DNA from 3 places in the Streptomyces sp. DT190 genome. Region 3 is predicted to be linked to each of the others. Evidence: predicted binding sites of a transcription regulator. Region 3 holds the regulator's gene; each other region holds the start of a gene.

Region 1 (10,310 bases), on a different contig from region 3:
GCTGGAGGTCACCTGCGGCCGCATACCGTGCCGCACGTTCCAGGGCCATCTGGGGGAAAAGGGCTGGGTGAAGCGGTTCACGCAGCGGGGGGCGCCGGGGGCCTACCTGCGGGTGATCGAGCCGGGCGAGATCCGGGCGGGCGACGCGATCGAGGTGCTGCACCGGCCGGACCACGACGTGACGGTGGCCCTGCAGTTCCGGGCGGTGACGACCGAGCGGACACTGCTGCCGCGGCTGCTGGCGGCGGGTGAGGCGCTGCACCCGGAGTCGCTGCGGGCGGCGCGGGAGTACGCGGAGAAGCACGGCGGCTGACAGCCGTTCACCGGGTCCTTCTCCACCGAGCCTTCACCGGGGAAGGGCCCGCGGGCACGCGGATGCACGCGGTCCAGGTCACTACCCTTCTGCCATGACAACGGCTCTGATTACGGGATCGACGGCAGGCATCGGGGCCGCGTTCGCGCGGCGACTGGCGGCCGACGGGCACAACCTGGTGCTGGTCGCACGCGACACCAAGCGGCTGCGCGAACAGGCGACCGAGCTGCACGACCGGCACGGCATCGAGGCGGAGGTGCTGACGGCCGACCTCGCCGAGGACAAGGGCATCGAGGCGGTCGCCGACCGCCTGGGCGACCGCAGGAACCCCGTCGACCTCTTGATCAACAACGCCGGCTTCGCCAACAAGGGCCGCTACCTCGACGTCCCCATGGCCGACGAGCTGCGGATGCTGAAGGTGCACTGCGAGGCGGTGCTGCGACTGACGTCGGCGGCGACGGAGGCCATGCGCGAGCGGGGCCGCGGCGGTGTCGTCAACGTCGCCTCGGTGGCCGCGTTCGTGCCGCGCGGCACCTACGGCGCGTCCAAGGCCTGGGTCGTGCAGTTCACCCAGGGCGTGGCCCGCGACCTGGCCGGCAGCGGCGTACGCCTGATGGCGCTGTGCCCCGGCTTCGTCCGCACCGAGTTCCACGAGCGGGCCGGCATGGGCACGGACAACATCCCGGGCTGGATGTGGCTCGACGCGGACAAGCTGGTCGCGGCGGCCCTGCACGACCTGGCCCGGGGCAGGACGCTGTCCATCCCGGACCCCCGGTACAAGGCGCTGATGGGGGCGGCGAAGCTGGTGCCGCGCGGGATGCTGGGGGCCGTGTCCTCCAGGACCGGGCGGAAGTACGGGCCGCAGTAGGCGCCGCGGGGCGCGGCCGGACAGGTGCTCCGCCGCTCCGGCCGTCCCGCCCCTGCCATCCCCCGGCCCCATCCCTCACCCCCTTGCCGTGCCCGGGCGCCGGGAGGCGACGCGCGGTTCCCGTGGGGACAATGGTGCTGTTCAGCCGGTGCTGTTCAGCCGGACCCCAGGGGGGCCGGAGGTGGGGCGAGTATGACCTTCGTTCAGCTCATCGAATGCAGGACCAGCCGGCTCGACGAGATGAACCGGCTGATGGACCGCTGGGTCGAGCAGACCAAGGGCAAACGGACCGCCACGCACAGTGTGGTGGCGAAGGACCGGGCCGACTCCTCGCACATCGTGGAGATCGTGGAGTTCCCGTCCTACGAGGACGCCATGCGCAACTCCGGGCTGCCGGAGACCGACCGGATCTTCCAGGACATGCTGGCGCTCTGTGACGAGACGCCGAGGTTCACGGACCTCGACGTGGTGCGGGACGAGCAGCTCAACGCGGCCACCGCGCGCAGGTTCTTCGAGCTGGCGCCGGGGCGGGGTGACGCGCCCGCGTTCAACGACGTGTTCGCCGAGGACTACCACGACCACGACCCGGGCAATGTGCAGGACGTCATCGGGCTGGACGCGGTGCGGCGCGAGGTGGAGGTCTGGCGGGGCGGGTTCGACTTCTCGTTCACCGTCGAGGACCAGATGGCGCAGGGCGACCGGGTGTGCACCCGGTGGACCTTCCACGGGCGCCACACCGGCGAGTTCCTCGGCATCCCGCCGACCGGCGAGGACGTCACCATGACCGGGACGACCGTCCACCGCTGCACACCCGACGGCAAGATCGCCGAGGGGTGGTGGCAGTACGACCGGCTCGGGCTGATGCAGCAGCTGGGGGCGCTGGAGCCCACCGAGCTCTGACCGCGACGGGCCGGCGGGACGGCGGGACGGCGGACGGACTCGACGCGGCGGGCCGGGCCCCGCCCCGGCCGCGGTGGCCGGGGCAGGCGTCCGCCGGTCGGAGGGCTAGTCGCCTCCTCCGCCACCGCCTCCGCCGTCCCCGCCACCACCGCCGTCACCGCCGCCGCCGTCGCCCCCGTCACCGCCGTCGCTGCCCCAGCCGTCGCCGCCACCGGGTTCGTTGTCGTGGCGGTCCCTGCCGAGGTTGCTGAACCACGGGCTGTCCCAGGTGTCCTCGTCCGTCTCCCAGCGGCGCTTGACGGCGCGGAACCTGGCCAGGCCCGTGGTGTCGCCGAGGCCGAAGGAGACGGCGACCGCGTGGGCCATGACGGCGTCCAGGGGGTCGGGGCTCTCGTACCGCACGTCGGCCAGCGGCAGCAGCACCGAGCCGGGCGGGGGGCCGGGCCACCGTGCGGGGCGGGTCAGCAGCGCGATGCGCTGCTCGCCGCGCAGGAGCCAGGAGCTCTCGGCGTTCTCGCGGCGCAGCGTCCACAGCCGGTCGGCCAGGCGGATCTCGACCTTGCTCTTGGACTTGCGCACCTTCTTGCGCAGTTCGAGCACGGCGGTGAGGTCGCCGACGTACATGACCAGGCCGTGGGCGCGGTCGGCACTCTCGGGGCGGTAGCCGTAGGGGGCTCGCAGACGCACGGCGGGGGCGTGCGGGCCCCAGACGTCCACGCGCACCGAGCGCCGGTCCACGGCGACGGTCACCGGTCCGGCGGGACCGGGCGCATGGCGGCGCGCGATCCACAGCGGCACGCCCTCCGCCTGCGCCCGTGCGGCGACGGCGGCCACGTGGTCCGGCCCGCCGCACCGGCGTACCGCCAGCTCGCCCAACGCGCGGGCGAAGTCGGCGGCGTGCCGGGTCCTCAGGGGAGTGGTGGTGCCGGTCACGCGGGTGACCGGGACGAGGCCGGGGCCCTGCGGCAGCGCCCCGAGGGGGCGTTCGGTGCCCCCGCCGCCGAGCCAGCAGCCCCGCAGGAACGCCTCCGCCATGGCTTCGAGGTTCAGTTCGTCCAGCGGGGTCGTCCTGCCGCCCCGGCGCAGTCCGTGCTCGGTGAGCCGCACCGTCCGCGCCAACGGGTTGCGGGACCGCTCCGCGTAGAGCACCTGGTCCATCCCTGCCCCCTCATGATCCGACTGCCCCAGTCATAGACCCGCTGCGCCCCGGCGCGGTTCCCGTTCCCGGCCGGCTGAGGCAGGGCGGACGGCACGACGGCTGCACCGCGAAGACCGGGCGGCTGCACGGCGAAGGCCCGGCACCCCTTCTGCGGGGTGCCGGGCCTTCGCTCGGGCTCGGCGGGCCGACGACGTCAGCCCTCGGCCTCAGCCCCGGGCCGTCAGCCCATGGCCGTCAGCCTTGTGCCGTCATGCCTCAGTGGGCCGTGCCTCAGTGGGCGTGGCCGTGGCTGTGGCCCGCGGCGGCCGGCTCCTCCTCTTCCTTCTTCTCGACGACCAGGGTCTCGGTCGTGAGGAGAAGGGAGGCGATGGAGGCGGCGTTCTCCAGGGCGGAGCGGGTGACCTTGACCGGGTCGATGACACCGGCCTTGACCAGGTCGCCGTACTCGCCGGTCGCGGCGTTGAAGCCCTGGCCCTTGTCGAGCTCGGCGACCTTGGAGGTGATGACGTAGCCCTCCAGGCCGGCGTTCTCGGCGATCCAGCGCAGCGGCTCGACGGCGGCCTTGCGGACCACGGAGACACCGGTGGCCTCGTCGCCGGTCTTGCCGAGGTTGCCCTCGAGGACCTTGACGGCGTGGACCAGCGCGGAGCCACCACCGGAGACGATGCCCTCCTCGACCGCGGCGCGGGTCGCGGAGATGGCGTCCTCCAGACGGTGCTTGCGCTCCTTGAGCTCGACCTCGGTGGCGGCACCCACGCGGATGACGCACACGCCGCCGGCCAGCTTCGCGAGGCGCTCCTGGAGCTTCTCGCGGTCCCAGTCGGAGTCCGTGGTCTCGATCTCGGCCTTGATCTGGGCGACGCGGCCCTGCACGTCGTCCTTGTTGCCGGCGCCGTCGACGATCGTGGTGTCGTCCTTGGTGACGGTGACGCGGCGGGCGGAGCCGAGGACGTCCAGGCCGACCTGGTCGAGCTTGAGGCCGACCTCCTCGGAGACGACCGTGGCGCCGGTGAGGACGGCCATGTCCTGCAGCATCGCCTTGCGGCGGTCGCCGAAGCCGGGGGCCTTCACGGCGACGGCGTTGAAGGTGCCGCGGATCTTGTTCACGACCAGGGTCGACAGGGCCTCGCCCTCGACGTCCTCGGCGATGATCAGCAGCGGCTTGGAGGCGTTGGCCTGGATGACCTTCTCCAGCAGCGGCAGCAGGTCCGCGATGGCGGAGATCTTGCCCTGCGTGATGAGGATGTACGGGTCGTCCAGGACGGCTTCCATGCGCTCCTGGTCCGTCACGAAGTACGGCGACAGGTAGCCCTTGTCGAAGGCCATGCCCTCGGTGAAGTCCAGCTCCAGGCCGAAGGTGTTGGACTCCTCGACGGTGATGACACCGTCCTTGCCGACCTTGTCCATCGCCTCGGCGATGAGCTCGCCGACCTGGCTGTCCTGGGCGGACAGACCGGCGACGGCGGCGATGTCGGACTTCTCGTCGATCGGGCGGGCGGTCGCGAGGAGTTCCTCGGAGACCGCGGCGACGGCGGCGTCGATGCCCTTCTTCAGGGCGGCCGGGGAGGCACCGGCGGCGACGTTCTTCAGGCCCTCGCGCACGAGCGCCTGGGCGAGCACGGTCGCGGTGGTCGTACCGTCACCCGCGATGTCGTTGGTCTTGGTCGCCACCTCCTTGACCAGCTGGGCACCGAGGTTCTCGTACGGGTCCTCGACCTCGACCTCGCGGGCGATGGTCACACCGTCGTTGGTGATGGTGGGGGCGCCGAACTTCTTGTCGATGACGACGTTGCGGCCCTTGGGGCCGATCGTCACCTTGACCGTGTCGGCAAGCTTGTTGACGCCGCGCTCGAGGGCGCGACGGGCGTCCTCGTCGAACTTCAGGATCTTCGCCATGGGAGCGTGAGCCCTCTTCCGGAATCTGGGATAACGGCAACTGCGCCCCGGGCGCCCGGCTTATTGGCGATAGCGGGGGCCAGGGGCGCAGTTCAAAGCAAGGTGCTTCGGGTGAATTACTTCTCGATGATCGCGAGCACGTCGCGGGCCGAGAGGACGAGGTACTCCTCGCCGTTGTACTTCACCTCGGTGCCGCCGTACTTGCTGTAGAGCACGACGTCGCCGACGGAGACGTCGAGCGGAAGACGCTTTCCGTCCTCGAAGCGGCCCGGGCCCACGGCCAGGACGACGCCCTCCTGGGGCTTCTCCTTGGCGGTGTCCGGGATGACCAGGCCAGAGGCGGTGGTCTGCTCGGCGTCGAGCGGCTGGACCACGATGCGGTCCTCGAGCGGCTTGATGGCAACCTTGGAGCTGGTGGTCGTCACGATCCGACCTCCCCCTTCGGAGATCTCACGGGGTTAACTGTCTGAGGTGGCGACCAGGTGGATCCGTCGTCGCGGGTGCCGGACCTGCCCGTCGCTGTGTTGGCACTCTCCTGTGGCGAGTGCCAGAGCCGAGACTATGACCGCGATTAGCACTCGGTCAAGCGGACTGCTAATTGCCCGCGGCGCGTCGGCCAGGCGACTTCCCTCCCAGGGGCCGCGGACCCCCTACAGGTAGTCCTCCAGCCGGCCCACTCGTAGGCCCTTCGCCTCGATCTGCCGCAGCAACCCCACCGTGCGCTGCGCCAGGGTCAGGGACGCGTCCCCCGACGGCACCGAGACGATGTCGCCGGCGCGCAGCCCGGGCCGGCCGCGGGTGTACGTGAGGGCGCCGTCGGCGCCCAGGGACACGCGCCACAGCACGACCGCCGCGATGCCGCAGTCGGCGGCGGCGCGCAGGGTCGTGGTGTCGTAGGTGCCGTAGGGCGGGCGGAAGAGGCGGGGGCGGACGCCGAAGCGGGAGTGGAGCTTGTGCTGCTGGCCGCAGATCTCGGCGCGCTGCCCGGCGTAGGGCAGGCCGCGCAGGGCCGGGTGGTCGAGGGTGTGGTTCTGCAGCGACGCGCCGACCGCGCGCAGCCGGGCGAAATGGCCGTAGCCGGGTCCCACGACGCTGTCGGTGAGGAACATGCTGACCGGCAGGCGCCGTTCGCGCACGAGGCCGACGAAGCGGGGGTCGCGTTCGGCGCCGTCGTCGTAGGTGAGGAAGACGACCGGGTCGCGGGTGGCGACGCGGTCGACGACGGGGGGGGAGGCGGCGGGCCGCGGGGGCCGGGTCCCGGGCCCGGCCGTCGGCGGTGCCCGGCCGCTCCCCCGCCCTGTCCGCGCAGCCGGCCAGCAGGACCAGCAGCGCGCAGAGCACGGCCGCGGCCGGCCGCCTCACAGGTAGTCCTCCAGCCGCCCCACCGCGTACCCCTCGGCCGTGACCTTGTTCAGGAAGCGGCGGATCATGTCCGGCATCGTGCCCTTCCACTCGGCAGGGCCCCGGAAGTGCGTGAGGACGATGTCGCCGGGGCGCAGCTCGCGGTCGGCCTCGCGGTACTCCCAGCGGTCGGCGAAGACCTCCTCGTTCCACAGCGGGACGTGGGTGATGCCGCAGGCCTTGGCGGCGCGCAGGGTGGCCCGGTTGTAGCTGCCGTAGGGCGGGCGGAAGAGGGCGGGGCGCTTGCCGAAGCGCTTCTCCATGTAGCGCTGCATGCCGCAGATCTCGCGCTTCTGCGCGCGGTAGGACAGGCCCGGCATGTAGCGGTGGCGCAGGGTGTGGTTGTTCAGGACCACGCCCCTGGCCTGCATCTTCTTGAAGTAGCGGGGGTCGTCCTTGACCAGGTAGCCGCTGAGGAACGCGGTGTAGGGGACGTCCAGGTCGCTCATCATCCGCAGGAAGGTGCGGTCCTTCTCGGCGCCGTCGTCGATGGTGAGGAAGACGACCTTGTCCCGGGTGGGGATGCGCGTGAAGACCGGCGGGAGGTTCGACTCGCGGTGCCCGGCCACCTGGAAGCCCTTGCGGGTCTTGATCCTCGGCTTGTGTTCGGGGGCCGGCGGGGCGGGCAGCGGGACCCTCTTCAGCTCCCAGCGGTGCGCGGCGGCGACCCGGGCGGCGTGCGCGGCGCGCAGCTTGGAGGCGTAGGAGTCGAGCGCGCGGGCCGGTGGCGCGTCGAGGGGCTGCTGTCCGCCGGCCGGGGTGACCTGGTCGCTGCCGCCGCCCTGCGCGCAGCCCGAGGCGATGGCGGCGAGGGCGAGCACGGCCAGGCCGATCCGTGCACCGCCCGAGGCCCGGCTTTTGTCATTTTGTACGACTGCTCGCATGGTGCCGGATCCTCGCAGCCCGCCCCGGCGAACCCGGCCCGACACAGCGACCGGCGGGCCCGCGTCCACCGACTGGCCCACACGCGTCACCCGGCCCGCCGTGGCCGACAATGACCGGGTGAACGACCTCGCCCTCCTCCTCACCCCCGAAGGCCGCGCCCTCCTCGACGAGGTGCGCGACACCGACCCGGCGCGGGAGCTGGCCGTCGCGACCCGGCTGCGCCGCGAGCACCCCGCGGAGCTGGTGTCGGCCGCGCTCGGGCAGGCGCGGCTGCGGCAGCGGGCGGCGGTGAAGTTCGGCGCCGAGGACGCGGGCCGGATGTTCTTCACGCCGAACGGGGTGGAGCAGTCGACCCGGGCGAGCGTGGCGGCCTACCGGGCGCGGCGCATGGCCGAGTGGGGCGTGACCTCGGTCGCCGACCTGTGCTGCGGCATCGGCGGTGACGCGATCGCGCTGGCCCGGGCCGGGATCCGGGTGCTGGCCGTGGACCGGGACCCGCTCACGGCCGCGGCGGCCCGGGCGAACGCCGACGCGCTCGGGCTGGCGGACCTGATCGAGGTCCGGGAGGCGGACGTCACGGAGGTGGACACGGCCGGCTTCGACGCCGTCTTCGTCGACCCCGCCCGGCGCGGCGGCCGGGGCCGGATCTTCGACCCCGAGGCCTACTCGCCCCCGCTGTCCTGGGCGGTGTCGGCCGCCCTCCGCGCCCCGCGCGCCGCGCTGAAGATCGCCCCGGGCATCCCGCACGAGGCCGTCCCCGCGCGGGCCGAGGCCGAGTGGATCTCCGACGGCGGGGACGTGAAGGAGGCGGTGCTGTGGTTCGGCACCGAGCCGGGCGCGGTCCGGGCCACCCTGCTGCCGGGCCCGCGCACCCTGCTCTCGCGCGGCCTGCCCGACCCCGCGGTCCGCCCGCCCGGCCGCTTCCTGTACGAGCCCGACGGCGCCGTCATCCGCGCGCACCTGGTCGCGGAGGTCGCCGACCAGGTCGGCGGCGGGCTCCTCGACGCGACCATCGCCTACGTCACGGCCGACGCCCTGCGCCCGACGCCGTACGCCACCGCCTACGAGATCACCGACCACCTGCCCTTCAACGTCAAGAAGCTGAAGGCGCTGCTGCGGGAGCGCGGGGTCGGCACGCTGACGGTGAAGAAGCGGGGCTCGGCGGTCGAGCCGGAGGAACTGCGCCGGAAGGTCAAGCCGCAGGGGCCGCACGCGGCGACGGTGTTCCTGACCCGGGTCGCGGGAGCGCCGGCGATGCTGATCGGGCACCCCGCCTGACGCTCAGAGCTGCTCCGCCGCCCGGCGCAGCAACAGGGTCCGTTCCCGTTCGTTGCGGGTCAGGGAGGCCGCCCGCTCGAACTCCGCCCGGGCCTCCGCGTGACGGCCGAGCCGGGCGAGGAGGTCGCCGCGGACGCTGGGCAGCAGGTGGTAGTCGCGCAGGGCCGGGTCGCCGGCCAGGGCCTCCACGAGCGGCAGGGCGGCCTGCGGGCCGGTGGCCATGGAGACCGCCACCGCGCGGTTCAGCTCCACGACCGGGGACGGGGAGCGGGCGGCCAGCAGGCCGTAGAGGGTGGCGATGCGGGACCAGTCGGTGTCCTCGTAGGTGTGCGCGTGCGCGTGGCAGGCGGCGATGGCGGCCTGGAGGACGTACGGGCCCGGGCCGCCCGAGGAGGCCGCCTCGGCCCTGCCCAGCGCGTCGATGCCGCGGGCGATGAGCATGCGGTTCCAGCGGGCGCGCTGCTGGTCCTTGAGGAGGACCGGCTCGCCGGAGGGCCCGGTGCGGGCCGCCGTACGGGACGCCTGGAACTCCAGGAGCGCGGTCAGGCCGTGGACCTCGGGCTCCTTCGGCATGAGCGCGCCGAGCACCCGCGCCAGGCGCAGGGCGTCCTCGCACAGGGCCGGGCGGAGCCAGTCGTCGCCGGCCGTGGCGGCGTATCCCTCGTTGAAGATGAGGTAGATGACGTCGAGGACCGAGCCGAGGCGGGCCTCGCGGTCGGGGCCGCCGGGCACCTCGAAGGCGACGTTCCGTGTCGCCAGGGTGCGTTTGGCGCGCACGATGCGCTGCGCCACCGTCGCCTCCGGGACGAGGAAGGCGCGGGCGATCTCGGCCGTGGTCAGACCGCCGAGCAGGCGCAGGGTGAGGGCGGTGCGGGCCTCGGTGGACAGCACCGGGTGGCAGGCGGTGAAGACCAGGCGGAGCAGGTCGTCGTCGATGTCGTCGGGGTCGGCGGGCTCCTGCGGGGCGGCCGCGGCCGGCAGCTCGCGGCCGATCTCGGCGAGCTTGCGGGCGTAGTTCTCCCGGCGGCGGACCAGGTCGACGGCGCGGTGGCGGGCGGTGGCCATGAGCCAGGCGCCCGGGTTGTCGGGCACGCCGTCGCGCGGCCACTGCTCCAGCGCGGCGACGAGGGCGTCCTGCGCGAGCTCCTCGGCGATGCCGACGTCCCGGACGACCCGGGTGACGCCGGCGATGATCCGGGGCGACTCCATGCGGAAGACGGTCTCGATCGCCTGGGCGGTCCGGGAGGTGCCGGGTCCGGCGGTGGGCTGCGGTGTCACAACCCACCATCAGACACCCGGGGCACCTCCCCGCCAAGGCGGGCCGGTCAGCCCTCGTCGATCTGCCGGACCTCCGCGGTGATCGTCCAGTAGTCCTCGTGCAGCGACAGGAACCGCTTGGTCCACTCGATCGCCTCGGCCCTGTCCTTGCACTGGCTCAGCGAGTAGCCCCCGATGACCTCCTTGGACTCGGTGAACGGCCCGTCGGTGACGGACAGCCGCCCGCCTTCCCAGGTCACCCGGGCGCCGTCGGAGGTGGGGGTGAGCCCGGCCGTGTCGAGCATGACCCCGGCCTTGGTGATCTCCTCCAGGAGCTTGCCCATCCGCTCCTG
Region 2 (10,310 bases), on a different contig from region 3:
GGCCAGGTCGGCATGCTCAACGGCCACCCCTCGCTGATGAAGACCGCCGCGAGCAAGGGCGTGAAGTTCGGCATGGTGCCCATGCCCGGCAAGGAGGGCCCGAGCAAGTCCACGCTCGGTGTGGCCGACTGGATGACGGCCTTCCGCGAGAACGGCCACCGCGACCAGATCGGCGACTTCCTCGACTTCGTGTACAGCGAGAAGAACGTGCTGGACTTCTCCCGCGAGTACGACCTGCTGCCGGTCACCAGCTCGGCGTCGGCGACCATGGCCGCCGCCGACCGGGACAAGCACCTCAGGCCGTTCCTCGAGGAGCTGCTGACCTCCGAGCTGTACCCGGTCGGCAAGACCTCCTGGGCCGACGTCAGCGCCCAGATCAAGACCCAGATCGGCAAGGCCGTCGCCCCCGGCGGCAGCCCCTCCGGCGTCCTCGGCCATCTCCAGGCGGCGGCGCTGCGGGCGGAGAGCGCGGAGTAGTCCCGCTGTCGGTGGCGGGCGTTACGGTGCCGTACATGGACGAGGCGAGCGACCAGGAAGCCGGCGGCCCGGGGCTCGGGCGCAGGGAGCGGGACGTCCTCGCGCTGGAACGCCGCGGCTTTCCCGGTCCCGGCGCGAAGGAGCGGGCGGTGCGCGAGGAACTGGGCCTGGCGCCGGTGCGCTACTACCAGCTCCTCAACGCCCTGCTGGACGACCCGCGGGCCCTGGCCCACGATCCGGTGACGGTCAACCGGCTGCGGCGGATCCGCGACCGGCGCCGGGCGGAGCGCTGAGCTCGGGCGAGCGGGCTCAGCCGATCCGGTCCGCCAGCTCGCGCAGCAGCCGTACGACACCCTCGGGGCCGTCCACCACCACGTCAGCGCGCTCCCGCAGCTCGGTCACCTCGTCGCTGCCGCTGCACACCAGCAGGCCCGGTGTGCCGTCCGCGCGCAGGGCGTCGACGGCGGAGTAGGCGGGCAGGTCGCCCAGGTCGTCACCGGCGTAGAGGACGGACCCGGCGCCGATCTCCCGGGCCAGGGCGCGCAGGGCGACGCCCTTGTCCACGCCGGGCGGGCGGAGTTCGAGGACCATGCGGCCGGGCTCGACGACCAGGCCGTGCCGCTGCGCCAGGACGGTGAGCGGCGCGCGCAGGGCGTCGAAGGCGGCCTGCGGATCGGGGGCCCGGCGGGTGTGCACGGCCACGGCCCGGCCCTTGTCCTCGACCCAGGTCCCGGTCCCGTCGAGCAGCCCGGGCAGCTCGGCGCGGGCTGCCGCCACCCCCGGGTGGGGCTCGGGGGTCCGGACCTCGCCGCTGCGGGCGTCCCACCGCTCGGCGCCGTAGTGCCCGAGCACGACGAGGCGCTCCAGGCCCGGCACGTCCGCGAAGGCGCCGTTGCGTACGGCGACCTCGGCGGGCCGGCCCGTGATCACCGCGACGGCGGCGACCTTCGGCGCGAGCGCGGCCAGCGCGGGCACGGCCTGCGCGTGGGCCCGGGCCAGCTCGGGGTCGGCGACGATCGGCGCGAGCGTCCCGTCGAAGTCCAGTGCGACGAGCGCCGTGCCGGGGTCGGCGAGGAGGGCGTCCAGGCCCTCCAGGCCGGCCTTCGTGGCGGGCGTGGGCAGCGGATGCGACGCGGGCATCGGGCCGCTCATCCCTTCAGCGCTTCCAGCTGGTCCACGAACCACCGCGCCGGCGGCAGCGCCGTGGCCGCGGCGGCCAGGCGCTTGCTGCGCTCGGCCCGCTCCCCGGGGCTCAGGGACAGCGCCTCGTGCAGGGCGGCGGCCGTGCCCGTGATGTCGTACGGGTTCACCGTGATCGCGTCCTCGCCGAGCTCCTCGTGCGCCCCGGCCTCCCTCGACAGCACCAGCGCGCAGCCCGCGTCGGAGACCACCGGGACCTCCTTGGCGACCAGGTTCATGCCGTCGCGGATGGGGTTGACCAGGGCCACGTCGGCCAGCCGGTACGCGGCCAGGGAACGGGCGAAGTCGTCCTTGACGTGCAGCACGACCGGCGTCCAGCCCGGCGTGCCGAACTCGGCGTTGATCTCGTCGGCCAGCCGCTGCACCTCGGCCGTGTACTCCCGGTACACCGCGAGGTCCTGCCGCGAGGGGTAGGCGAAGGCGACGTGCACCACGCGCTCGCGCCACTCGCCGTGCGCCTGCAGCAGCCGCCGGTAGGCCAGCAGGCCCCGCACGATGTTCTTGGACAGCTCGGTGCGGTCGACGCGGACGATGGTGCGCCGGCCCTCGCCGATCTCCTCGCGCAGCGCGGCCATGCGCTCTTCGACGTCCTGCTCGTGCGAGCGCCTGCGCAGGAAGTCCGCGTCGGCGCCCAGCCCGTGCACGCCGATGCGGGTGCCGCCGAGACCGCCCGCGAACCGCTCCGCGCACCGGGTGAACGCGTCCGCCCAGCGCTGGGTGAGGAAGCCCAGCCGGTCCGCGCCGAGCATGCCGCGCAGCACCTGCCCGGCCACGTCGTCCGGCAGCATCCGGAAGTACTCCGGCGGCGCCCACGGCGTGTGCGAGAAGTGGCCGATCCTGAGGTCCGGGCGCAGCTCGCGGAGCATGCCCGGCACCAGCGTCAGGTGGTAGTCCTGCACCACGACCGCCGCGCCCTGCGCAGCCTCCTCGGCCAGCGCCTCGGCGAACGCCCGGTTGTACGTCTCGTAGGACGCCCACTGGCGCCGGAACTCCGCGTCGAAGACCGGCTCCAGCGGCGTCTGGTAGAGCATGTGGTGGACGAACCACAGCACCGAGTTGGCGATGCCGTTGTACGCGTCGGCGTGCACGTCGGCCGGGATGTCCAGCATCCGCACGCCGTCCTCCCCGGCTCCGCGCCGGACCGCCTCCCGGTCGCCGTCGGACAGCGCCGAGCACACCCACAGCGCGTCCGCGTCCGAGCCGATCGCGGAGAGCCCCGAGACCAGCCCGCCGCCGCCCCGCTTGGCGTTCAGCGAACCGTCCTCACCGACCGTGTAGGAGACCGGGCCCCGGTTGGAGGCCACCAGTACCCGTGCAGAACCGTGCGTCGAACCCATAGGCCTCAACCTAGCCCGGCCTGTAAACGCTCAAACGTACGGACCTGCCGCGTCCGGCCGAAAACGGCCCCGGTCAGGCCGCCCGGCGCGCCTGGTACTCGGCGATCTCCACCATCGGCGGACGTTCCTCCGTGTCCACCGAGTACGTCCGCGGCTCGAAGCCGTCGCCACCCCGTTCGAACTGCGTCAGGGACGGCCGGATCAGGTGCCCCCGGGCCAGCCGCAGCTGCGCCGTGCGGTAGATCTCGGCGGCCATCCGGCCCAGGGCCTGCCCGTCCTGGTGCCGGTGCTTGCGCACCCCGACGTCCACCTGGGCGAGGGCGTCCAGGCCCACCAGGTGCAGGGCGTCCACCAGCATGCCCAGCTCGATGCCGTACCCGACGGGGAACGGCAGCTGCTCCAGCAGCGAGCGGCGGGCCGCGTACTCCCCGCCCAGCGGCTGCACGAACCCGGCCAGCCGCGGCCAGTGCATGTTGAGCAGCGGGCGCGCCATCAGCTCGGTGACCCGGCCGCCCTGCCCGGCGGCGCCGCCCAGGGGCCGGTCGTACATGCCCTTGACCAGGGCCACGTCCGGGTCGGTCAGCAGCGGGCCGACGATCCCCGAGACGAAGTCGGACGAGAAGTCCCGCAGGTCCGCGTCGACGAAGCAGACGATGTCCCCGCGCGTGACGAGCAGCGAGCGCCACAGCACCTCACCCTTGCCGCGTACGGCCGGGACGCGCGGGAGTATCGCGTCGCGGTGCACCACCGTCGCGCCCGCGGCGGCGGCCACCTCGGAGGTGCGGTCGGTCGAGCCCGAGTCGACGACGACCAGCTCGTCGACGAGCGGGACCTGCAGCATCAGGTCGTGCCGGATGACGGCGGCGATGTCGCCGACCGTCTCCTCCTCGTTCAGCGCGGGCAGCACCACACTGACCGTGCGGCCCGTGCGCTGCTTGGCGGCCATGATCCGGTGGAGCGGGCGTTCGTTCGCAGACCAGGAACGGGTGCTCAGCCAGCGCTCGACTTCTTCCAGCACCGTGGCGGCTCCTTAGCGTTCTCTCGGCGGGACGGGATGTGACGCGTCTCGCGGTTCGGACGACTATCTCAACTGTCCTGGTCGTCGGTTACAGTCTTGAACAACGCGGATGACCATCGCATGTCCGAGGTCGCCCGCCGTCTACAACCACATACAGCTCATCCAGAGGGGCAGAGGGAAACGGCCCGATGAAGCCCCGGCAACCCTCCAGTCGGTTCTCGTAGGTCACTGGCGACCACAGCGCGAGGCTCCCGGCTAGGGAAGGTGCCAAATCCGTCTCACGGCGAGATGCGTCGTGAGGAAGATGAGGAGAAAGGGCCTCGCCTCACATGGCTGTGCAGACTGTTGCAAGCACCACGAACTCCACCGTAGACCTCGGCCCGGCCGCCGCCCTGAGCTGCCGCGAGTGCGGTCACCGCGTGCCCCTCGGCCCGGTTTTCGCCTGCGAGGAGTGTTTCGGCCCGCTGGAGATCGCCTACGACTTCTCGTCCTACGACGCCGAGGAGCTGCGCAAGACGATCGAGGCGGGCCCCGCGAACATCTGGCGCTACGCCCCGCTGCTGCCGGTCCCGGCCGACGTGGCGGACAAGCCGAACATCAACCCGGGCTGGACCAAGCTGGTCAAGGCCGACAACCTCGCGCGCGAGCTGGGCGTCGACGCCGGCAAGCTGTTCGTCAAGGACGACTCCGGCAACCCGACGCACTCCTTCAAGGACCGCGTCGTCGCGCAGGCCCTGGAGGCCGCCCGCGCCTTCGGCTTCACCACCCTCTCCTGCTCCTCCACCGGCAACCTCGCCGGTGCGGTGGGCGCCGCGGCGGCCCGCGCCGGCTTCCGCTCGTGCGTGTTCATCCCGCACGACCTGGAGCAGGGCAAGGTCGTCATGGCCGCGGTGTACGGCGGCGAGCTCGTCGGCATCGAGGGCAACTACGACGACGTGAACCGCTTCTGCTCCGAGCTGATCGGCGACCCGGCCGGCGAGGGCTGGGGCTTCGTCAACGTCAACCTGCGGCCGTACTACGCCGAGGGCTCCAAGACGCTGGCGTACGAGATCTGCGAGCAGCTCGGCTGGCGGCTGCCCGACCAGCTCGTGGTGCCGATCGCCTCCGGCTCCCAGCTCACGAAGATCGACAAGGGCCTGCAGGAGCTGATCAAGCTCGGGCTGGTCGAGGACAAGCCGTACCGGATCTTCGGCGCGCAGGCCGAGGGCTGCTCGCCGGTGTCGACCGCGTTCAAGGCCGGGCACGACGTGGTGCGGCCGCAGAAGCCGGACACGATCGCCAAGTCGCTGGCGATCGGCAACCCGGCGGACGGGCCGTATGTGCTGGACATCGCGCGGCGCACGGGCGGTGCGGTGGAGGACGTGACGGACGAGCAGATCGTCGACGCGATCAAGGTCCTCGCCAGGACCGAGGGGATCTTCGCGGAGACCGCGGGTGGGGTGACCGTGGGCGTGACGCGCAAGTTGGTGGAGAGCGGGGTTCTCGACCCGGCGAAGACGACCGTGGTGCTCAACACCGGGGACGGTCTGAAGACGCTGGACGCGGTGGCGGGCACGGGGCTGACCGCGACCATTCGTCCCAGTCTGGAGTCGTTCCGTGAAGCCGGGCTCGTCTGAGCGTCGTTGTTCGCTGCGGGCCGTGGGGGCTGGTCGCGCAGTTCCCCGCGCCCCTGAGGGCGATACCCAACCGGAGGTTCTGAAGTCATGAGCGTCACCGTTCGCATCCCCACCATCCTGCGTACCTACACCGGCGGGCAGGCCGAGGTCGCCGCCGAGGGGGCGACCCTGGGCGAGGTCATCGCCGATCTGGAGAAGAACCACACGGGGATCGCCGCCCGGGTGCTGGACGACCAGGGGAAGCTGCGCCGCTTCGTCAACGTGTACGTGAACGACGACGACGTGCGGTTCGAGCAGGGGCTGGAGACGGCCACCCCGGACGGTGCCGGCGTGTCGATCATCCCCGCCGTCGCGGGAGGCTGAGCGGGCCCGTAAACCGGTCGGCCGGCCTGATTGTTACCTGGAGTAATGCCGGTCACGGAGAGTTCATCGAATTGCCCCCACCGTGAGAGAAGCGGAGGGGGCAATTCCATGTGATTGAGCGCGGTACAGTTGGGGAACGCGATCCCGATCCTGTGATCGGAACTCTGAATTCCCGCTGCGAGCCCGACAAGATGTAGCCAAAGTGTGCGTGTCTTTCGCGGCTTTTGCGTATTTTATGTGGCCCGACTTGCCCTGAATTCGGGCGAATTCTCCCCACATTCCGGACCCTGCGCGTCCAGAATTCTCGTCCGATTGACCTGTTGCAGACGGCAGTTGGACAGATACATTCAGCCGCGGTCGACGCGTTCCGGCGCACGCCCCCAACCGTGGGGGGTGAGGTCTGACCCGGGTCCGCGAAGTGTGGATCTGTGCAAGGGCCAGTAATAGGGGAGTTAGGCATGGCTCAGGGCACCGTCAAGTGGTTCAACGCGGAGAAGGGGTACGGCTTCATCGCGGTCGACGGTGGTGCGGATGTTTTCGTCCACTACAGCGCGATCCAGATGGACGGCTACCGCACCCTGGAAGAGGGCCAGCGGGTCGAGTTCGAGATCTCGCAGGGCCAGAAGGGTCCGCAGGCCGACATGGTTCGCGTCACCGCCTGAACGCGCACCACGACCGACGCGCAAGCGACAGGTCTTCTCAGAAGGGCTCGCACCCCCCGGGGTGTGGGCCCTTCGGCCTGTTCGCAGCGGGTGCCGGGGGGTGTTCGCGGGTGGCTGACGACCCTGCCCGATCCCCGGGAGGCGCTTGCACTCGCCATGCCCGAGTGCTAATCATTGCGTTAGCACTCTGAAGGTGAGAGTGACAACGTAAGGACCGGGTCGGTGAGGCCGCGGACCAGGTGGGGCAAGGAACCACCGGTCGGAGGCCGTCCGTCGCGGGCGCGGGCGCGGTCCGAAGTAATCACCCCCAGTCCTGGAGGGACCACTTCACATGGCCAAGATCATCGCGTTCGACGAGGAGGCGCGGCGCGGCCTCGAGCGCGGCATGAACCAGCTCGCGGACGCCGTGAAGGTGACGCTCGGCCCCAAGGGCCGCAACGTCGTCCTCGAGAAGAAGTGGGGCGCGCCCACGATCACCAACGATGGTGTCTCCATCGCCAAGGAGATCGAGCTCGAGGACCCGTACGAGAAGATCGGCGCCGAGCTGGTCAAGGAAGTCGCCAAGAAGACGGACGACGTCGCCGGTGACGGTACGACCACGGCGACCGTCCTCGCCCAGGCCCTGGTGCGCGAGGGTCTGCGCAACGTGGCCGCCGGTGCCAACCCGATGGCCCTCAAGCGCGGTATCGAGAAGGCCGTCGAGGCCGTCTCCGCCGCCCTGCTGGAGCAGGCCAAGGACGTCGAGACCAAGGAGCAGATCGCTTCCACGGCCTCCATCTCCGCCGCCGACACCCAGATCGGCGAGCTCATCGCCGAGGCGATGGACAAGGTCGGCAAGGAAGGCGTCATCACGGTCGAGGAGTCCCAGACCTTCGGTCTGGAGCTGGAGCTCACCGAGGGTATGCGCTTCGACAAGGGCTACATCTCGGCGTACTTCGCCACCGACATGGAGCGTATGGAGGCCGTCCTCGACGACCCGTACATCCTGATCGCCAACTCCAAGATCTCCAACGTCAAGGACCTGCTCCCGCTCCTGGAGAAGGTCATGCAGTCGGGCAAGCCGCTGCTGATCATCGCCGAGGACGTCGAGGGCGAGGCCCTGTCGACCCTGGTCGTCAACAAGATCCGCGGCACCTTCAAGTCCGTCGCCGTCAAGGCCCCGGGCTTCGGTGACCGCCGCAAGGCGATGCTGCAGGACATCGGCATCCTCACCGGCGGCGAGGTGATCTCCGAGGAGGTCGGCCTCAAGCTGGAGAACGCCACGATCGACCTCCTGGGCAAGGCCCGCAAGGTCGTCATCACCAAGGACGAGACCACCATCGTCGACGGTGCCGGCTCCGCCGAGCAGGTCCAGGGCCGGGTCAACCAGATCCGCGCCGAGATCGAGAACAGCGACTCGGACTACGACCGCGAGAAGCTGCAGGAGCGCCTGGCGAAGCTCGCCGGCGGTGTCGCGGTCATCAAGGCCGGTGCCGCCACCGAGGTGGAGCTCAAGGAGCGCAAGCACCGCATCGAGGACGCCGTGCGCAACGCCAAGGCGGCCGTCGAGGAGGGCATCGTCGCCGGTGGTGGCGTGGCCCTGCTGCAGGCCTCCCAGGTCTTCGAGAAGCTGGAGCTCGACGGTGACGAGGCGACCGGCGCCAACGCCGTGAAGCTCGCGCTGGAGGCCCCGCTGAAGCAGATCGCCGTCAACGGTGGTCTCGAGGGCGGCGTCGTCGTGGAGAAGGTCCGCAACCTCCAGGTCGGCCACGGCCTGAACGCCGCGACCGGTGAGTACGTCGACATGATCGCCGAGGGCATCATCGACCCGGCGAAGGTGACCCGTTCCGCGCTGCAGAACGCCGCCTCCATCGCCGCGCTGTTCCTCACCACCGAGGCCGTCATCGCCGACAAGCCGGAGAAGGCCGCCGCGCCCGCCGGTGGCGGTATGCCGGGCGGTGACATGGACTTCTGATCGACCTGGTCGATCGTCGTCTTTCCGAGGGCGGCACTCCCGGCAGGGGGTGCCGCCCTCGGGCGTGTGCCGGATCACAGTGGGGGCGGGATGGCGGGGCCGGACCGGGTCGTTGAACCGTACGTCCTATGCGCATGCACATACTGCCTGGTATGTGCGTACTGTCCGGTATCCGAAGGAGCCCCCACGTGACCGACGCCGCCGCCTCCCGCGCCGCCGACATCCTGTCCCGCCCCGTCACGCTGAACGGCCTGACCGTCCCCAACCGGATCGCGATGGCGCCGATGACCCGCATGTTCTCCCCGGGCGGCGTGCCCGGTGAGGACGTCGTCTCGTACTACGCGCGCCGCGCCGCGGCCGGGGTCGGCCTGATCGTCACCGAGGGCACCTACGTCGGGCACGAGTCGGCCGGGCAGAGCGACCGGGTGCCGCGGTTCCACGGTCCGGAGCAGCTCGCGGGCTGGGCGAAGGTCGCCGAGGCGGTGCACGCGGCGGGCGGCACGATCGTGCCGCAGCTGTGGCACATCGGCATGGTCCGCAAGCAGGGCGAGCCGCCCGTCGCCGACGCCCCGGCCGTCGGTCCCTCCGGTATCCGCACGGACGGCACCGAGGGCACCGGCAAGATCATGACGCAGGCCGACATCGACGCCGTCATCGGCGCGTTCGCCGAGGCCGCCGCGGCCGCCGAGCGCATCGGCTTCGACGGCGTGGAACTGCACGGCGCCCACGGCTACCTGCTCGACCAGTTCCTCTGGGAGGGCACCAACCGCCGCACCGACGCCTACGGCGGCGACCGGGTCGCCCGCGCCCGCTTCGCGGCGGAGATCGTCGCGGCCGTCCGCGAGACCGTCTCGCCCGGCTTCCCCGTCATCTTCCGTTACTCGCAGTGGAAGCAGGACGCCTACGACGCCCGCCTCGCCGAGACCCCGGAGGAGCTGGAGTCCATCCTGACCCCGCTCGCCGCCGCCGGTGTCGACGCCTTCCACGCCTCCACCCGCCGCTACTGGGTCCCCGAGTTCGACGACTCCGACCTGAACCTCGCCGGCTGGACCAAGAAGCTCACGGGCAAGCCCACCATCACCGTCGGCTCGGTCGGTCTGCGCGGCGACTTCATCAAGTCCTTCCAGGGCCAGGGCGCCGAGGTCGGCGACCTCGACAACCTCCTGGACCGCTTCGAGCGCGACGAGTTCGACATGGTCGCCGTCGGCCGCGCCCTGCTGCAGGACCCCGAGTGGGCGCGCAAGGTCCTGGCGGGCCGCTTCGACGAGCTGGCGCCGTACGACGCGGCGGCGCTGAAGACCCTCAGCTGACCCCGGTCCGCCCAGGGCTCCGCCCACGGGTGTCTGGATCCGGTTGCCTCGGTCGAGCACACTGGCCGAGCGCCTGATCACCGGCACCCGTGAGGAGACCAACGATGACGACGACCGAGCCCCGCCCGCCCGCGGACGGCCGGTCCGAGCTGCCCGGGCCGGTGGTGCGCACCACCGCCGGCGCGGTGCGCGGACGGCGTGCGGAGGGGCTCGCGGTCTTCCGCGGCATCCCCTTCGCCGCACCGCCGGTGGGCGAGGCCCGCTTCCAGGCGCCGCGCCCGGCCCGGCCCTGGGACGGCATACGGGAGGCCTACGCCTTCGGCCCGCCGCCCCCGCAGGACCTCGGCCTGCTGGGCGGCCCGGCCCTGGTCGC
Region 3 (10,310 bases):
TACGGTCCGACTCGGGCATCGTATCGTCGTCGGGTGCGGGTACTCCGTGGCTGGTCCCGACCTTGCCGGTGCCGGTCAACCGGGCAGGCCCGGAGGCGTTTTCGCCGGTGCCGTCTCCAGGCTCTCCAGCGCCATGCGGATGGCCTCGTCCAGTTGGGGGTCCCGGCCCGCCGCGTGGTCCTGCGGGCTCTGCACCACTTCCACGTCCGGGTCCACCCCGTGGTTCTCCACGCCCCACCCGTAGCCCTCCAGCCAGAACGCGTACTTCGGCTGCGTGACCAGGGTGCCGTCGACCAGGCGGTAGCGGCTGTCGATGCCGATGACGCCGCCCCAGGTGCGGGTGCCGACCACCGGGCCGATGCCGAGCGCCTTGATCGCGGCGTTGACGATGTCGCCGTCGGAGCCGGAGAACTCGTTGGCGACGGCGACGACCGGGCCGCGGGGCGCGTCGCGCGGATAGCTCTCGGCGCGCATGCCGCGGGGCAGGTCCCAGCCGACGACGCGGCGGGCCAGTTTCTCCACCACCAGCTGCGAGGTGTGCCCGCCGCGGTTCTCGCGGACGTCGACCACCAGGCCCTCGCGGGCCACCTCCACGCGCAGGTCGCGGTGGATCTGGGCCCAGCCGGGCGCCTGCATGTCGGGGACGTGGAGGTAGCCGAGGCGGCCGCCGGACTTCTCGTGGACGTAGGCGCGGCGGTCGGCGACCCAGGCGTGGTAGCGCAGCGGTTCCTCGTCGGCGACCGGGACGACGACGGCGTGCCGCGGCTCGCCGCCGCCGGACGGGGAGATGGTCAGCTCCACCGGCTTGCCGGCCGTGCCGATCAGCAGCGGGCCCGGTCCGGTGACGGGGTCGACGGGCTGTCCGGCGACCGCCACCACGGCGTCCCCGGGCCGTACCGCGACGCCGGGTGCGGCCAGCGGGCTGCGGGCGTCCGGGTCGGAGGTCTCCGAGGGCAGGATGCGGTCCACGCGCCAGGTGCCGTCCTCGTGGCGGGAGAGGTCGGCGCCGAGCAGGCCCTGGCGGGGGCCGCGGCCGGAGCCGCCGCGCGGGGTGACGTAGGCGTGGGACGTGCCGAGTTCGCCCTGCACCTCCCACAGCAGGTCGACGAGGTCGTCGTGGGTGGCGAGCCGCTCCAGGACCGGGCGGTAGCGGTCGAGGACGCCGCTCCAGTCGACGCCGCTCATGTCCGGCCGCCAGAAGTGGTCCCGCATGATGCGGCCGGCCTCGTCGAACATCTGCCGCCACTCGGCGGCGGGGTCGATCATCTGGCGGACCCGGCTCAGGTCGACGGTGATGTTGCTGTCGCTGTCGTCGTCGCCGGAGGCGCGCCGGTCACTGGGGACGACCTTCAGCCGTCCGTCGGTCCACAGCAGCACCCGCTTGCCGTCGCCGCTGACCTCGAAGTGGTCGGCGTCCACGGCGAGATGCTCGACCCGCTGCTGAACGAGGTCGTAGCGCTCCAGCTCGGTCTTGGGCTCGGGGTCGTCGGGGGTGGCCCGGGAGGCGCCGAGCACCCCGGCGACCGGGTGGCGCAGCCACAGCACCCCGTCCTTGGCGGCCCGCAGGTTGGAGTAGCGGGCGGCCTCGACCGGGAACGGCACGATGCGGTCGGCGAGGCCCTCCAGGTCGATCCGGGTGGTGGGGGCGCCCTCGCTGTCCGGGGTCTCCTCCCGGTCGGGCGTCTCGAAGGACCGGCCGTGCCGCTGCGGCCCGAACGGCGACGGGGTCGTGGCCGCGAGCGTGATGAGGTGCGGCCGGGCGCCCTCGACGAAGGCCAGGTCGAAGACGTGCTCGTCGTAGACCGGGTCGAAGGAGCGGGTCGACAGGAACGCGAGGTGCTTGCCGTCCGCGGTGAACGCGGGCGCGTAGTCCTGGAAGCGCAGCGGGGTCGCCTCGGTGACCGACAGGTCGGTGGTGTTGGCGAGCCTGAGCTGGCTCAGCGGCCGCGGGCCGGGGTGGGACCAGGCCAGCCAGGCCGAGTCGGGCGAGAAGACCAGCCCCGAGACGTCCCCGTCCTCGCTGCGGTCCACCTCCCGCACCTCGCCGGTCTCCCGCTCCACGAGCAGCAGCCGCCCGTCGTGGGAGGCCACGGCCACCCGGCTGCCGTCGGGGGCCACCGCGAGGTCCAGCACCCTGCCGAGCTGTCCGGCGGCGAGCCGGCGCGGGGTCGCGCCCGGGGCGAGGCCGGTGGCGGGCGCGAACTCCAGGGCGTCGTCGCCCTCGGCGTCCGTCACCCACACCACCCACTCCTCGCCGTCCGCGCGGAACGCCCGCGGCAGCCGGGCCCGTACGCCGGGCGTCGCGGCCAGCGCCCGGGCCGGGCCCGAGCGGTGGGTGACCCAGTGGACGGTGCCGCGTACGGAGACGGCGCTGCCGCGCGCGGTGTGGTCCGGGGACGCCGAGCCGAACCAGCGGGCGGCGTTCACAGCGAACGGCTGCAGGTCGGCGCGCTGCCCGCCCAGCCGCACCTCGAGCCGGCGCGGCTCGGCCCCGTCCAGGTCGTCCAGCAGGTGGAGTTCACCGGCGCTGGAGTACACCACCCGGGTGCCGTCGGTCGCGGCGTGCCGGGCGTAGAACCCGTCGAGCGGGGTGTGGCGGCGCAGGTCCGAGCCGTCGGCGAGGGACGAGTAGAGCGCGCCCGTGCCCTCGTGGTCGGAGAGGAACGCGACCCGGTCCCCCACCCACAGCGGGTACTCGATGTTGCCGTCGAGGTCCTCGTGCAGCCGGACGAAGGTGCCCTCGCCCTCGCGGTCGATCCACAACTTGCCCGCCGTACCGCCCCGGTACCGCTTCCACCAGGCCGCCTCGCGCCCCATCGGCGCGGACAGCAGCACCGTGTGCGGCCCGAACGCCACGTCGCCGACCGGCCCGTACGGCAGGGCGGCGGCCGGGCCGCCGTCCAGCGGGACGGCACGCGCCCAGGTGCGGCGCAGGCTGGCCTGCCCCTGCGAGCTGATCGCCAGGACCTCGCCGCCGGGGGTCCAGCCGCGCACCTGCGTCCTCGAACTGCCCCAGTGGGTCAGGCGCTTGGCGGGACCGCCGTCGACCGGGGCGACGAGCACCTCGGGGGCGCCGTCCCGGGTGGAGGTCCAGGCGACGGTGGTGCCGTCGGGCGAGACACGGGGGTGGGTCACCGGCGTGTTGTCGGCGCTGACCCGCCAGGCCCGCCCGCCGTCGAGCGGCGCGAGCCACACGTCGTCCTCGGCGGTGAAGGCGACCAGGTCGCCGTGCACGTGCGGGAACCGGAGATAAGCAGGCGATGTCACCTGATCACCCTATGCAGGGAGGGCGCCGCGCGGACAGGGTTCCGATCACTTGCCCTCGACCGGGCGGCAGTCCGGGTACCGGTCGCACCAGATGGTCTGCGTGACGGTCACCGTGACCGTGGCCCCCGGCCCGTCGTTGCCCGGTCCGCCGCCCACCGGGGGCGGGCTGGTGGCGTTGCAGTCGCCGAGCCCGTCGACCCGGAACCAGACCTTGCCGTCCACCTTGGCGGTGATGTTCCCGCGCACACAGGCGCCGTCCACCGCGTGGGTCACCTTGCCGTCGACGGTGATGTCCTTGCCGTCGTCGGTCTCGCCCTGGCAGTCGACGGCCGCGACGGTCCTCTCGCTCGCCGAGGGCGACGCCTTGGTGTTCTTGCCGCTGTCGCCGTAGGACGCGGTGCAGCTGAGCCAGCGCACGCCCGCCTTCTGGCGGTCGAGTTCCTTGGTCACCACCTCGTCGGTGGTGTACGCCACGGCCGCGGAACCGATGCCGTCGCCCGGCTCGCAGGCGACGGTGCCGCCCACGGCGACGACCGCGAACACCGCCGCGACAGCAGCCCGCCGGCCGCGCGGCCCCCGTCGAAACCTCCTCGAAGCCCCCATGGAGGGCAGCCTGCCACCGACGGGGGCGGCGCGGTAGGGCGCAAAGGCGTCAACCGCGCAGCAGCAGCCACTCTTGGAGCTCCACCAAGTTGCCCTCGGGGTCCTTGAGATGGGCGACCCGCATCCGGTCGGTCAGGGGCGCCGGACCGTGCAGGACCGTGCCGCCGCGCAGCGTGATCTCCTCGCAGTACGCGTCCAGCGCGTCCACCCGCAGCACCACCAGGGACCGGTGCCCGGCGGCCGGTTCCCCCACCTCGCCGAGCACCTCGGCCATCATCGACCGGTCCTGCAGCGCGATCCCCGCGGAGCCGACCGCGGGACTGAACTTCTCGTACGGGCCCTCGGCCGCGCCCGACTGCGGCTTGAGGCCGAGGACGTCGCCGTAGAACCGGTAACACGCGGCGAAGTCGGTGACGAGCAGGCGTACTTGGGCGAGTTCCACGGTGCCTCCAGGGGGTCAGGACCAGCGGCCGGTACGGGCCAGCAGGACGGCGGCGGCCGCCGTCCCTGCCGTCGATGTGCGCAGCACACTGCGCCCGAGGCGATACGCCCCGGCCCCCGCCTCGGCGAACAGCGCCAGTTCCTCCGGCGCCACACCCCCCTCGGGTCCCACGACCAGGACGATCTCGCCGGCCGTCGGCACCTCGGCCGTCGCCAGCGGTTCCTCGCCGCTCTCGTGGAGCACGGCGGCGAAGTCGGCCTGCCGCAGCAGTGCGGCGACCTGCTTGGTCGTGGCCGCGTCGGCGACCTCCGCGAAACGCACCCGGCGCGCCTGCTTGCCGGCCTCCCGGGCGGTGGCCCGCCACTTGGCGAGCGCCTTCGCCCCGCGCTCGCCCTTCCACTGCGTGATGCAGCGGGCCGCCGCCCAGGGCACGACGGCGTCGACGCCGACCTCGCTCATGGTCTCGACGGCCAGTTCACCGCGGTCGCCCTTGGGCAGTGCCTGTACGACGGTCACCCGCGGCTGCTCGGGCGGCTCCTCGCCCACCGAGTCCAGCTGGACGATCAGCCGGTCCTTGCCCTCGGTGCCGAGCACCACGCAGTCCGCCCAGCGCCCGGCCCCGTCCGTGAGGACGACGTCCTCCCCGGCCCGCAGCCGCTTCACGGAGACGGCGTGCCGCCCTTCCGGCCCGTCCAGCACGTACCGTCCGCCGCCGCCCGCGTCGAAGTGCTCGACGACGAACACCGGCGCGGTCATCGCAGGCCTCCGCCCGGGACGCCCCCGCCCGACAACGCTGTCCGGGCGGCGGCGAGTTCACCGGCCAGCACCTCCACCAGCTGCCCCGCGGGCAGCTCCCGCGCCATCCGGTGCCCCTGCCCGGCCCACAGCGCCATGCCCTGCGCGTCCCCGGCCTTGGCGGCGGCCTTGCGCAGCGGCGAGGTCAGGTGGTGGATCTCCGGGTAGGCGGCGGGCGCGTACGGGCCGTGCTCGCGCAGGAACCGGTTGACGAGCCCGCGCGCCGGACGGCCCGAGAAGGCCCGGGTCAGCTCCGTGCGCACGAACAGGGGGTTGGTCAGCGCCTGCTTGTGCAGGGCGTGCGCGCCGGATTCGTGGGTGGCGAGGAAGGCCGTGCCCAGCTGGGCCGCGGACGCGCCGGCCGCGAGGAGTCCGGCGATCTGGCCGCCGCGCATGATGCCGCCGGCGGCGATGATCGGGATGCCGACGGCCTCCCGGATCTGCGCGACCAGGGTCAGCAGCCCGAGGCCGGAGCCGTCGGTCTCGGGGACGTCCCGGTGGGTGCCCTGGTGGCCGCCGGCCTCGACGCCCTGCGCGATGACGGCGTCCGCCCCGGCCCGCTCGACGGCCCGGGCCTCGTCGGGGGTGGTGGCGGTGGCCAGGACGAAGGTGCCGACGCGGTGCAGGGTGTCGACGACCTCGCGGTGGGGGACGCCGAAGTGGAACGACACCACCGGGACGGGGTTGTCGCGCAGCACCGTGAGCTTGGTCTCGTAGCCGTCGTCCCGGCCGCTCTCCGGATCGCCGAGCTCGGCCTCGTACCAGGTGGCCTCGCCGGCCAGCTGGTGGGCGTAGACGTCGACGGCGGCGGGGTCGGCGTACTCCGGCTGCGGCATGAAGAGGTTGACCCCGAAGGGCCGGCCGGTGAGGCTCCTCAGCTGCTTGATCTCCTGGTACATCCCGTCGGCGGTCTTGTACCCGGCGGCGAGGAAGCCGAGCCCGCCCGCTTCGCACACGGCGGCGGCGAGCTTCGGCACGGAGACGCCGCCCGCCATGGGGGCCTGCACGATCGGGAGCGGGAAGAGATCGGTCAGTGCGGAGGACATGACCGCATGTTGTCACGTCCTCCGGACAACTCCGAAACCGGCCTGCCGTGTGGCATAGACCAGAGGAACTACCGCTTCCGCACCCCCGGCGCGACCGGCCCCAGCGACCGTTGAACGCGTCCTTCAGCCGCGAGAACAGCCCCTGCCGACCGGGCTGACCGTGCCGACCCGGGGGGCGACCCCCGGACCCCCGGCAGCCCCCGGGCTTCCGCCTCAGCGACCGTTGAACGCGTCCTTCAGCCGCGAGAACAGCCCCTGCTGGCCGGGCTGGAACTGGCCGGTCGGCCGTTCCTCGCCGCGGAGCTTGGACAGTTCGCGCAGCAGGCGCTCCTGCTCGGGGTCGAGCTTGGTCGGTGTCTGGACCTCGACGTGGACGATCAGGTCGCCGCGTCCGCCGCCGCGCAGGTGCGTGACGCCCCGGCCGTGCAGCGGGATCGACTGGCCGGACTGGGTGCCCGGGCGGATGTCGACCTCCTCCATGCCGTCGAGCGTCTCCAGCGGCACCTTCGTGCCCAGGGCCGCCGCCGTCATCGGGAGCGTGACCGTGCAGTGGAGGTCGTCGCCGCGGCGCTGGAACTGCGCGTGGGGCAGCTCGTGGATCTCGACGTAGAGGTCACCGGCCGGACCGCCGCCGGGCCCGACCTCGCCCTCGCCCGCGAGCTGGATGCGCGTGCCGTTGTCCACACCGGCCGGGATCTTGACCGTGAGCGTGCGGCGGGACCTGACGCGGCCGTCGCCCGCGCACTCGGGGCACGGCGTCGGGACGACCGTGCCGAAGCCCTGGCACTGGGGGCACGGGCGGGACGTCATGACCTGGCCCAGGAAGGACCGGGTCACCTGCGACACCTCACCGCGGCCGCGGCACATGTCACACGTCTGCGCGGAGGTGCCCGGGGCCGCGCCCTCGCCGTTGCAGGTGTTGCAGACGACGGCCGTGTCGACCTGGATGTCCTTGGTCGTACCGAAGGCGGCCTCGTCGAGCTCGATCTCGATACGGATCATCGCGTCCTGGCCGCGGCGGGTGCGCGAGCGCGGTCCGCGCTGCGACGCCGTGCCGAAGAAGGCGTCCATGATGTCCGAGAAGTTCCCGAAGCCACCGGCTCCGAAGCCGCCCGCGCCGGCGCCGCCGGACTGCGAGAGCGGGTCGCCGCCGAGGTCGTAGACCTGCTTCTTCTGCGGGTCCGACAGCACCTCGTAAGCGGCGTTGATCTCCTTGAACCGCTCCTGGGTCTTCGGATCGGGGTTGACGTCCGGGTGCAGCTCGCGGGCGAGCCGCCGGAAGGCCTTCTTGATCTCTTCCTGCGACGCGTCGCGGCGCACGCCGAGTACGGCGTAGTAGTCGGTGGCCACTACGACTCCGCCAGGATCTGTCCGACGTACCGTGCCACTGCGCGTACCGCTCCCATCGTTCCCGGGTAGTCCATGCGGGTCGGTCCGACCACGCCGAGCTTGGCGACTGCCTCGCCGCCCGAACCGTAGCCGACCGACACGACGGACGTGGAGTTGAGTCCTTCGTGGGCGTTCTCGTGACCGATACGGACGGTCACGCCCGGATCCTTCGCCTCGCCGAGCAGCTTGAGGAGCACGACCTGCTCCTCCAGCGCCTCCAGCACCGGCCGGATCGTGAGGGGGAAGTCATGACCGAAGCGGGTCAGATTGGCGGTGCCGCCGATCATCAGCCGCTCCTCGTTCTCCTCGACGAGCGTCTCCAGGAGTGTGGAGAGCACCGTGGAGACCGTACCCCGGTCCTCGTGCTCGAAAGCCTCCGGGAGATCCTCCACCAGACCCGGCACATCCGCGAAACGGCGGTTCGCCACCCGGCTGTTGAGCCGCGCCCGCAGATCCGCGAGCGAGGCCTCGCCGAAGGGCGCCGGGCAGTCGACCACCCGCTGCTCGACCCGGCCGGTGTCCGTGATCAGCACGAGCATCACCCGCGCGGGCGCCAGGGAGAGCAGCTCCACGTGGCGCACGGTGGACCGGGTGAGCGACGGGTACTGCACGACGGCGACCTGGCGCGTGAGCTGCGCGAGCAGCCGCACCGTGCGCGCCACGACGTCGTCGAGGTCGACGGCGCCCTCCAGGAAGTTCTGGATCGCGCGCCGCTCGGGTGCGGTCATGGGCTTGACGCCGGCGAGCTTGTCCACGAACAGGCGGTAGCCCTTGTCGGTGGGGATGCGCCCGGCACTGGTGTGCGGCTGGGCGATGTATCCCTCGTCCTCCAGGGCCGCCATGTCGTTGCGGACGGTCGCCGGGGAGACGCCGAGGTTGTGCCGCTCGGTGAGGGCCTTGGAGCCGACCGGCTCCTCGGTGCCGACGTAGTCCTGGACGATGGCGCGCAGCACCTGAAGCCTGCGTTCACTGAGCATCGCGCACACCTCCAGAAGTCGTCCGCCCGTGGCCCGCCGTTCACGGCCTGGCACTCTGCTCGTGCGAGTGCCAATGTTCCCCGGCCCAGTGTACGGCGGTGGGGTACGCCCCCGGCAAGGCTGGTCGTGCGCGGTCGTGCCCCGGGCGGGCCGCACGGCTAGCGTCGCCGTATGACGGTGACTTGGGAAGAGGCCGGATGGGAGCGCCTGGCCGCCGGGGTGGGCCGGTGCCGGCTGCCGGTGTGGGACTGCACGGCGGGGCTGGTCGCCGGGGAGGGCGCGGTCCTGGTGATCGACGCCGGGTCGAGCCCGGCCGAGGGTGCGCGGGTGCGCGCGCAGGCGCAGTCGATCACCGGTCACCGTGTGACACATCTCGCGCTGACCCATCCCCACTTCGACCACGTCTTCGGGGCCGCGGCGTTCCCGGAGGCGGAGGCGTTCGGCGCGGTCGGCGTGGACGCGGTGCTGACCCGGGCGCGGGACCGCGAGGAGCTCCGCGCCGACGCGGTGCGCAACGGCCTGGCCGAGGACGTGGCGCGGGAGTCGGCGCTGCGGCTGGCCGCGCCCCACCACCTGGTCTCCGGCGAGTGGACGCTCGACCTGGGCGGCGGCCGCCAGGTGCTGCTGGCGAACGTGGGCCCGGGGCACACCGCGCACGACCTGGTGGTGCTGGTGCCGGGCGATCCGGAGGTGGTGTTCTGCGGCGACCTCGTCGAGGAGTCGGGCGAGCCGCAGGCCGGCCCCGACGCGGTGCCCTCGCAGTGGCCGGCCGCGCTGGACCGGCTGCTCGCGCTGGGCGGCGCCGACGCACTGTACGTGCCCGGTCACGGAGCGGTGGTGGACGCGGCGTTCGTCCGGGCCCAGCGGGACGCGCTGGCGGCGCGTTTCGGCGTGTCTCCGTGATCGCCCCGCGGCTTCTCCTATCGTCATCCGAATGCGCCAGTACTCTCCGGACCTGACCCCGCCGTGGAAGAAGCCCCAGCCGGTCCCCGAGGTCCCGGCGGAACCGGGCCTGGTGGTGGAGGAGCCGGGCACGGGTTTCTGCGGGGCGGTCGTGCGCTGCGAGGCCGGCACGGTGACGCTGGAGGACCGCTTCGGCAAGGACCGCGTGTTCCCGATGGAACCGCGCGGCTTCCTCCTGGAGGGCAGGGCGGTGACGCTGGTGCGCCCCTCCTCCGGTGCAGCGGCCCGCCCGGCCCGCACGGCCTCCGGATCGGTGGCGGTGCCCGGCGCACGCGCGCGCGTGGCCCGCGCCGGCCGCATCTACGTCGAGGGCCGGCACGACGCCGAGCTGGTGGAGAAGGTGTGGGGCGACGACCTGCGCGTCGAGGGCGTGGTGGTGGAGTACCTGGAGGGCGTGGACGACCTCCCGTCGATCGTCGAGAGCTTCGCGCCCGGCCCCGACGCGCGCCTGGGCGTCCTGGTCGACCACCTCGTACCGGACTCGAAGGAGTGGCGCATCGCCCGGGCGGTGACGAGCGAGCACGCACTGGTGGTGGGTCACCCGTACATCGACATCTGGGAGGCGGTGAAACCGTCGTCCCTGGGCATCGAGGCCTGGCCCCGGGTCCCGAGGGGCCAGGACTGGAAGACGGGTGTCTGCCGCGCCCTGGGCTGGCCGGAGAACACCGGCGCGGCCTGGCAGCGGATCCTGTCGGGCGTCCACTCGTACAAGGACCTGGAGCCGGAGCTGCTGGGCCGGGTGGAGGAACTGATCGACTTCGTGACGGCGTAGCCGCCGCGGGCGTGCGGGCCGCGAGGGGCGGCACGGGTGGGCGCGGCGGCACGGGT

The links. The regulator HrcA, encoded in region 3, represses chaperone genes, less so after heat shock. The targets are predictions, from matches to a motif close to TTNGCACTCNGNNNNNCNGAGTGCNAA.
Region 1: groES (co-chaperone GroES) is a predicted target of HrcA. The motif match lies at 5,708-5,734, and genes of this name have one in related genera.
Region 2: groL (chaperonin GroEL) is a predicted target of HrcA. The motif match lies at 6,818-6,844, and genes of this name have one in related genera.

What each region holds. Positions count from the first base shown of each region.
Region 1 covers NZ_JBNCNM010000012.1:76,662-86,971, reverse strand. Annotated here, with positions in the region: gene ACPXCS_RS21695 (MOSC domain-containing protein) at 1-313, shown strand, start outside; gene ACPXCS_RS21690 (SDR family NAD(P)-dependent oxidoreductase) at 408-1,181, shown strand; gene ACPXCS_RS21685 (ester cyclase) at 1,374-2,081, shown strand; gene ACPXCS_RS21680 (hypothetical protein) at 2,187-3,239, opposite strand; gene groL (chaperonin GroEL) at 3,511-5,136, opposite strand; gene groES (co-chaperone GroES) at 5,253-5,561, opposite strand; partial or broken gene ACPXCS_RS21665 (polysaccharide deacetylase family protein) at 5,787-6,284, opposite strand; gene ACPXCS_RS21660 (polysaccharide deacetylase family protein) at 6,495-7,421, opposite strand; gene ACPXCS_RS21655 (class I SAM-dependent methyltransferase) at 7,540-8,700, shown strand; gene ACPXCS_RS21650 (RNA polymerase sigma factor) at 8,704-9,978, opposite strand; gene ACPXCS_RS21645 (YciI family protein) at 10,026-10,310, opposite strand, start outside.
Region 2 covers NZ_JBNCNM010000021.1:115,295-125,604, forward strand. Annotated here, with positions in the region: gene ACPXCS_RS30350 (extracellular solute-binding protein) at 1-477, shown strand, start outside; gene ACPXCS_RS30355 (DUF3263 domain-containing protein) at 513-770, shown strand; gene otsB (trehalose-phosphatase) at 787-1,617, opposite strand; gene ACPXCS_RS30365 (alpha,alpha-trehalose-phosphate synthase (UDP-forming)) at 1,626-3,014, opposite strand; gene ACPXCS_RS30370 (glucosyl-3-phosphoglycerate synthase) at 3,088-4,032, opposite strand; SAM riboswitch class I at 4,188-4,343, shown strand; gene thrC (threonine synthase) at 4,362-5,648, shown strand; gene ACPXCS_RS30380 (ubiquitin-like small modifier protein 1) at 5,736-6,011, shown strand; gene ACPXCS_RS30385 (cold-shock protein) at 6,470-6,673, shown strand; gene groL (chaperonin GroEL) at 7,005-8,627, shown strand; gene ACPXCS_RS30395 (NADH:flavin oxidoreductase) at 8,780-9,937, shown strand; gene ACPXCS_RS30400 (carboxylesterase/lipase family protein) at 10,042-10,310, shown strand, end outside.
Region 3 covers NZ_JBNCNM010000009.1:5,204-15,513, reverse strand. Annotated here, with positions in the region: gene ACPXCS_RS17585 (S41 family peptidase) at 76-3,222, opposite strand; gene ACPXCS_RS17580 (hypothetical protein) at 3,313-3,870, opposite strand; gene ACPXCS_RS17575 (VOC family protein) at 3,920-4,312, opposite strand; gene ACPXCS_RS17570 (16S rRNA (uracil(1498)-N(3))-methyltransferase) at 4,328-5,068, opposite strand; gene ACPXCS_RS17565 (nitronate monooxygenase) at 5,065-6,153, opposite strand; gene dnaJ (molecular chaperone DnaJ) at 6,367-7,503, opposite strand; gene hrcA (heat-inducible transcriptional repressor HrcA) at 7,503-8,519, opposite strand; gene ACPXCS_RS17550 (MBL fold metallo-hydrolase) at 8,691-9,422, shown strand; gene ACPXCS_RS17545 (DUF3097 domain-containing protein) at 9,454-10,254, shown strand.